Regions from separate parts of the Marinomonas sp. 15G6-16 genome, predicted to be linked through region 1. Evidence: predicted binding sites of a transcription regulator. Region 1 holds the regulator's gene; the other holds the start of a gene.
The links. The regulator sigma-54, encoded in region 1, starts transcription at its own class of promoters, with help from an activator protein. The targets are predictions, from matches to a motif close to TGGCACNNNNNTTGCTNT.

Region 1 (3,973 bases):
GAGCGTCTTCTTCGTCATCTCCATTGGTTTTAATATGAATTTCGGTGCCTTTTCCTGCAGCGAGCATCATCATTGCCATAATGCTTTTTCCGTCGACGTTACGACCTTCTTTTTCGATGGTAATATCACAGGAGAAGCGAGAAGTTGTTTCGACAAGCTTTCCTGCTGCTCTAGCATGCAAGCCAAGTTTGTTGATGATAGTAATAGACTCTTCTTGCATGCATGTTTCCTATATTAACGAATCAAATATATTGAATAGCTCTTCGTTTGTTTGAGCGGTTCTTAGTTTATCTAAAGATTGTGGCGATTGTGCTAATTCTGCAATTTGCGCCAATGTCGATAAATGAGAGTCGCACTCGTGAGGTGGAACGATGAGGGCGAAGATCAAATCTACCGCTCTTTTGTCAATAGCATCAAAGTCAATCGGATTTTGTAATGACATCACAACGATTGCCGTATGATTAGCAGACTCCAAACGGCAATGAGGGATGGCTATACCATTTCCTATACCAGTACTACCAAGTTTTTCTCGGCCTAACAAAGCGTCATAAACCGCTTCGTTATCGCAATGCAGTTTGTTAGATGCGACTTCCGCTAAGTTCTCAAGAACGCGTTTTTTGCTGACAATCTCTTGTTTTGCAAAGACAAGTTCTGCTTTCAATAATGATTTTAATGGCATGGTAAAATAGTGTCCGTTTAGATCAATCGCTTGCGTTCATTGGATGGCGGTATGTTCATCGCCTCGCGGTATTTTGCGACAGTACGACGGGCAACTTGTATGCCTTGGTCTGCCAAAATAGTCGCTAGTTTATTATCGCTTAAAGGTTTTTTCGCTGGCTCATCTGTTACTAGCTTTTTAATCATGGCTCGTATCGCTGTAGAAGAGCATTCACCGCCAGATGCTGTGTTGACATGGCTAGAGAAGAAATATTTAAGTTCAAAAATACCTTTTGGTGTGTGTATGTATTTTTGAGTTGTCACCCTAGATATTGTCGATTCGTGCATGCCGACTTCTTCTGCCACATCATGAAGTACCATGGGTTTCATGGCTTCTTCACCTAATTCAAAGAAGTCAATTTGACGGCTTACAATACAGCTGGCAACTTTCAGTAGGGTTTCATTTCGGCTTTGTAGACTTTTCATGAACCACTTGGCTTCTTGTAATGACGTCTTAATATAGCTCGCGTCCTCGGGTGTTGATGCGGTGCTAGCCATAGCAGAATAAGTTTCGTTTATTTTGACTGGCGGCAAAGCGTCGTTATTTAGCTCTACTTGCCAACTGCCATTGCGCTTTTTGACAGAAACATCTGGAATGACATAGTCCGTATCGTCTGCATCAATAACAGAGCCTGGACGAGGATTAAGTTGCTGTATTAGGCTAACAACTTCTTTGAGAGCTTCGTCTTTGAGCTTTGTTTTTCTGCTTAATTGCGCAAAGTCACGACTACCGAGAAGTGGCAAATAATTGTCAATCAGGTTGTGCGTGCTTTTGTATAAAGGATGGTTTTGAAACGCTTCTAACTGAACTAAGAGGCAGTCCCGTAGATCGGTAGAACAAACACCTATAGGATCAAAACGCTGCAGTCTATGTTGGACGGCCATGACTTCTTCTATATCAAGTTCTTCTAGTTCGATAGAAAGAGACTCGCAGATATCGTCTGGTGTAATACTTAGGTAACCATCTGGCTGTACGCATTCAATAATTGCGTATGCAATCTCAATGTCTCTATCAGACATGTGAGTTAAATTTAATTGCCAGATTAAGTGGTCTTGTATGCTTTCTGCTGGCGCATTACGGCTTTCGAAGTCGCCGTCACCTTCATAGCTATTGTTGTCGCTGATCGCGGCAGAGCTTTGATAGGTGTCATCCCAGTTGCTGTCTATTGAGAGCTCTTCAGGAATGCTTTCTGTCCATTCTGATTCAACACGAGCTTCTTCACTTGTATTGACATCAGGTGTTTCTGGTGTGCTTTTGGATTCGATGCTGGCTGGTGCTTCTACTTGTCCTTGTTCGTCATCGTCAAGTTCAAGAAGAGGGTTTGACTCAAGAAATTCATGAATTTCTTGTTTAAGATCCAGCGTAGAAAGCTGCAACAAACGTATCGCTTGCTGTAGCTGAGGTGTCATGGTCAGCTGTTGACCGAGTTTTAACTGTAAAGACTGCTTCATGGAGCAACTCTTTTTATTTGAGTGAATTGGAACGAGTTATGCATACTACTCCCTTTCTGCAGTAATGATAAGGGGTTACAGGCGGAAGTCGTCACCTAAATAGACTTTTTTTACCTGTTCATTGTTAATAACTGTACTGGCATCACCAGAAGCAATGATATATCCGTTACCCACAATATAAGCTTTATCGCAGATGTCTAAGGTTTCTCTGACATTGTGATCTGTGATTAGAACGCCAATGCCGCTTTCTTGTAAGTGTTTAATAATAAGTTTGATATCGCCAACAGAAATAGGGTCAACACCAGCGAAGGGTTCGTCTAAGAGAACGAACTTTGGATTCATTGCTAGTGCTCGTGCAATTTCTACGCGGCGTCTCTCGCCACCAGATAAGGCCATGCCTAAGTTCTTTCTGATATGGGTAATATGAAATTCTTCTAATAAATCTTCAAGCCTGGATTTTTTCTGGGCTTTTGTGAGTTCTTTGCGTGTTTCTAAAATCGCTAAAATATTGTCTTCAACAGACATTTTTCTAAAAATGGAGGCTTCTTGTGGTAAGTAACCGATGCCTTTTTGTGCTCTAGTGTGCATGGCGTTACTGGTGATGTCTTTACCATCGATAAATATGCCGCCTGCATCATTGGCAACCATTCCAACTATCATATAAAAGCATGTGGTTTTGCCTGCGCCGTTAGGACCAAGCAAACCAACCGCTTGGCCAGACTCAACTGAGATGGAAACATCCTTTACTACTTGTCGTTTTTTGTAGCTCTTTGCTAGGTTTTTAGCTTCTAGAAGGGCCATTTATTGAGCAGCCTTATCTGTTTGAGGTTGTAGCGTCATGGAGACTCGACCGGAATCTTTTTTCTCTGCGTTAAAGGTGCCATCTTCGACCATATAGAGAATGTAATCTGCAGAGATAGAGTTATCCATTCTGCTCAAGTAACCATCACCCATGATCTCAAGTTTGGATTCCTGTGTTGAATAGTGTATCTCGTTACCTTTACTGATAACAATATTTCCACTCCAGTCAACTTGTTGGCTAAATTTAGCAGGTTGCCCCAAAGCTTCTAAATTGCTGAACTTTTTAGTGGTGGCATCCGTGGTAACTTTTAAGTATTGCGCTTGTATTTCAATAGAGCCCTGTTTAATGAAGACATTGCCTTTGTAAATGGCTTCCCCTGTATTTTGATCAAAAGAGGCTTCGTCTGCTTGAATTTCTATCGGTTTGTTTATGTCGTCTGGGAGGGCATAAGTGTATTGGCTTAATAAAGCAGAAGTTAGCAAGGCGCTAATGTTAATCAAGTGTTTCATATGTTCCTCTTACAGATCCTGTCATGATGACTTCTTCTGAATTGATATAGGTCGTAATTTTGTCAGCGGAAGTTTCTCCTTGTGTGGAGACTAGCATCGGACTTCCTTGGCTTGTTAATGATTGATCTTTATCTAAATAATGTATGCTGTCTGCGCTCAGTTTTATGTCTTCAGATTGAAGATATGTCTTAACGGCTTCAGCCTTGTCTGTGAGTAGAATATCATTACTTCCATCATGAATGATGCCTTTATTTGCTTTTGCGCTCCAAGTGCCTGACTCAGATTTTCGTGCAACGCTTGGAGAATCAAGGAGTGTTTTAGAGTCATCAATATAATGCAGCGTTTGCTTCGCATGGAGGGTTTCGATTAATTCTCCATTTTGATTGAACTCTTTGATGGTTACCTGAGTAATGAAGTAGTCCGGAGAGCTGCTTAAAGAATCTGTTGGTATTAGACTTCTTTGAGGAGAAGCTTCATGCCATAGAAAAGCAGC
Region 2 (3,973 bases), 1.3 Mb from region 1:
TGATGATTTCTGCAGACTTTATTGGAAGCAATAGAGATGAACTGAACATGAGCGGCACAATTCAAATCGCCTTTAGTGCCCAGAACCAACAAAACAGAGAATCTCAAAGCGTACTTCTAGCTTCCACAACGATAGGAGAATTAAGAGGGCAACACTTCCTGAGCGACTGCTATTACGACCTGCTCTTTCAACATCCTCCCACGGGAACTTGGCAGCTCTCATTACAATTAAGGGAATGGGATGGTTTAGAGTACGCACTGATTGATGAAGTGTTTTTCGACTTCCTCTATCAGACCCAAGCCATGTCTGATGCAGCAGATGCCTACAGCAGTGAGCATGAAACTAACACAATAGAACCTCAAATAACCTCTCCAAAAGAATCCATTACCCACTCCAAGTTTGTAGATTCAGGCGACGGACATTGCCTTATCAATAAAATAAAAAAAGCAGAATTAAGAGCGGTAAAAGGGATTCCCAAAAAAGCACTAGAGAGGATTATTACAGAGCGCCCTTTTCAATCTGAAAGAGCGATTATTAACGTCAAAGGAATGGGGCCAAAAATGCTGAAAAAACTACTAGAACAGCTCTCAAGCTAAAAGGTTTAAGGAAATGCAAAGCACGCAGGCAGGATTATGGGATATTTACAACCGTCGTGCTTTTCACTTCTTCCATTGCGACATAAGTTCGAGACTCGCGAACGTGAGGCAGAGTCAGCAATGTTTCACCTAAAAGTAAACGGTAGGAGTCCATATTTGAAACGCGTGCTTTTAAAAGATATTCAAAGTCGCCCGCGATCAAGTGACATTCTAAAATCTCTGGAATTTCAGCAACCGCTGTTTTAAATTCATTAAAGCCTTCAGGGGAGGTTGTTTTCAGTCTAATTTCAACAAAGACCAACAAACCAGCATCCACCTTTTTCGGATTTACCAAAGCACAATAACCCGTAATGTAACCTGTTCGCTCTAAACGGCGAACACGTTCCAAACAAGGAGTGGCACTCAACCCAACACGGCTCGCTAGTTCTACATTCGATAAACGGCCATTTATCTGTAATTCACGAAGTATTTTTTTGTCTAAGCGATCGAGTGGTTTTACTGAGTTATCCATTTGACACGGATCTCCTTACGTAACGTAGCTTCAATTAATGCCTAAGTCTATCATGCAGATTGCAAATTATGGAAAGAGCTTTATTCAATATATTTAGTAAGGGTATAGCAATAAATCCAAAAACAAGCACCAGAATTAAGCAAAAAGTCGTCTCTGCTACAAAATGGAACATTTAAAAAAAAATCTCGCACCACTTGTGAACAATAATTAAGCGATTAGCCTAATCCCCCGAAAACTAACGCTTTACAGAAAAAATAAATATCAAAGACATAAGAATTACATTCAGAAATACGCAAAAAAAGTGCAGATTACGTGTAGCATATAATTTTTTCTGCTTGACTATGGCGAAAAAGAGTAATTCTATAGATGCATGTAGTGTCCTTTGTAGAGGAATCATCTACATATATCTGACAATAAGAAGAATAGAATGTTGGCACTAAGTTTGCTTAATAAACACTACAGATAATATAAATCTGACGTTAAGTTCAGCAATATAACAACATATGTAAAAAAATGCCCGGGAGGCTTAATATAATGAAATCGAATGTTAGTAAAATACTATCTACTGCAGCTGTTGCAGCGACTCTAAGCACAGCAGCGACTGCAGCTACACTAGATGACGTTAAATCTAAAGGCTTTATCCAATGTGGTGTTAGCCAAGGTGTTCCAGGCTTCTCCAACGCAGATTCTGAAGGTAACTGGACTGGTATCGATGTTGACGCTTGTCGTGCAGCAGCTGCAGCCATTTTTGGTGATGCTCAAAAAGTAAAATTCACTCCTCTATCTGCTAAAGAGCGTTTTACAGCTCTACAATCTGGTGAGATCGACGTTCTAGCTCGTAACACGACTTGGACTTACACTCGTGATTCATCTCTAGGTTTAGACTTCACAGCTGTTAACTTCTATGACGGTCAAGGTTTCATGGCTCGTAAAGATCTAGGCGTTGAGTCTGCTTTGGATCTTGATGGTGCAACAGTATGTACTGAGCAAGGTACTACAACTGAATTGAACATGGCTGACTTCTTCCGTAAGCACAAATTGTCTTACGTTCCTGTTGTTGTTCAAAAAGCAGACGAAGCACTAGCTGCTTACGCTTCTGGCCGTTGTGATGTATTCACTACAGATAAATCAGGTCTTGCTGCTCACCGTTCTAAGCTTGCAGATCCAAGCGCTCACATGATTCTTCCAGAAACTATTTCTAAAGAGCCTCTAGGCCCTGTTGTTCGTCACGGCGACAACCAGTGGAAAGATATCGTAACTTGGGCAATGTTCGTTCAGGTTAACGCTGAAGAAATGGGTATCACTTCTGAAAACGTTTCTAAAATCAAAAGTGAAACAAACGATCCAGGCATCAAGCGTCTTCTAGGTTCTGAAGGTGATATGGGTGCTCAACTTGGTCTTCCTGCAGACTGGGCTTACAACGTTATTTCACAAGTAGGTAACTACGGTGAAGTATTCGAACGTAACGTTGGTCCATCTACTCCAGTTGGTCTTCCACGTGGTATTAACAACCTATGGACTGAAGGCGGTGTAATGTACGCGCCACCAGTACGTTAATTATTAATACCTAGAGCAACCTGCTTCGGGTATTTATTCAGCGGCGATCTTTCATCGCCGCTGAATTTCTCCCCCTTTCTTACACATCTGACGAGCATTCCATTTGCCTGAACTAAGATGAGCGATAAAACAACTTCAAGTAACAAAAGCCTTTTGCATGATGCAGGCACCCGTGCCTTGATCTTTCAAATAGTGCTTCTAGCCGTGGTCGTTTTCGTAGGTTATTACCTATTCAGTAACTTACAAGCCAACCTAGCTAATCAAGGTATTTCCACTGGTTTTACATTTCTAAATCAGCCAGCCGGATTTCCCATCCTTATTCATTTGATTGAGTACACAGAAGCAAACTCTTATGGTCGTGCGTTTGTTGTTGCTTTAATCAACACTGTTGTTATTTCCCTAATGGGGATTGTGTTAGCAACTGTCATTGGTGTCATCATGGGTGTTGCCCGACTGTCGAAAAACTGGCTAGTCGCACGTTTAGCAACTGTCTATGTTGAAACCTTGCGTAATATTCCATTACTACTGCAAATGTTCTTTTGGTACTTTGCGGTACTAGCGGCGCTACCTGCACCTCGTAATAGTTATGAGTTTGCAGACTTCCTATTAAATAAGCGCGGTATTTACTCTCCTAACCCTATTTTTCAAGATGGCTTCGGTCTTGTAATCGCTGGCTTTATTTTGTCTATCGTTGCTTCTATCGCCGTGATTATCTGGGCTAAGAAGCGTCAAACTAAAACGGGCGTTTGGTTTCCAGCCTACTGGACTTCTTTAGGATTGATTATCGGGATTACCTTTTTATCCCTTGCTATTGCAGGCTTTCCAATAGAGTTCGATTTACCACAAAAGAGTCGCTTCAATATCACAGGCGGTATGGTTCTACCTCCTGAGTTTGTCGCTGTTCTTGTGGCTTTATCCACCTACACTGGCTCTTTCATTGCTGAAATCGTCCGTGCAGGTATTTTGTCTGTTAACTGGGGACAAACAGAAGCGGCAAGATCTTTAGGCTTAAAAGACAATTTGACTCAGCGTTTAATTGTATTGCCTCAAGCATTGCGCGTTATCATCCCACCATTAACTAGCCAATATTTAAACTTAGCGAAAAACTCTTCGTTAGGTGCTGCTATTGCCTACCCTGAACTGGTTGCTGTTGTTATGGGTACGACGCTAAACCAAACAGGTCAAGCGATAGAAACCATTGGTCTTTGTATGCTTGTTTACGGTTCATTGAGTTTATCTATCTCTATGTTCATGAACTGGTATAACAAAAAAATGTCATTAGTAGAGCGCTAGGAGGCTAATCATGGCT

Region 2: a site for sigma-54 is predicted at 1,539-1,556, ahead of AC0L46_RS08685 (amino acid ABC transporter substrate-binding protein). Genes of this name have one in related genera too.

What each region holds. Positions count from the first base shown of each region.
Region 1 is NZ_CM147916.1:3,136,162-3,140,134, forward strand. Features, by position in the region: gene AC0L46_RS14845 (HPr family phosphocarrier protein) at 1-220, opposite strand, end outside; gene ptsN (PTS IIA-like nitrogen regulatory protein PtsN) at 230-679, opposite strand; gene AC0L46_RS14855 (RNA polymerase factor sigma-54) at 697-2,169, opposite strand; gene lptB (LPS export ABC transporter ATP-binding protein) at 2,245-2,970, opposite strand; gene lptA (lipopolysaccharide transport periplasmic protein LptA) at 2,971-3,480, opposite strand; gene lptC (LPS export ABC transporter periplasmic protein LptC) at 3,464-3,973, opposite strand, start outside.
Region 2 is NZ_CM147916.1:1,790,708-1,794,680, reverse strand. Features, by position in the region: gene AC0L46_RS08695 (ComEA family DNA-binding protein) at 1-596, shown strand, start outside; gene lrp (leucine-responsive transcriptional regulator Lrp) at 631-1,107, opposite strand; gene AC0L46_RS08685 (amino acid ABC transporter substrate-binding protein) at 1,642-2,664, shown strand; gene AC0L46_RS08680 (amino acid ABC transporter permease) at 2,782-3,957, shown strand; gene AC0L46_RS08675 (amino acid ABC transporter permease) at 3,968-3,973, shown strand, end outside.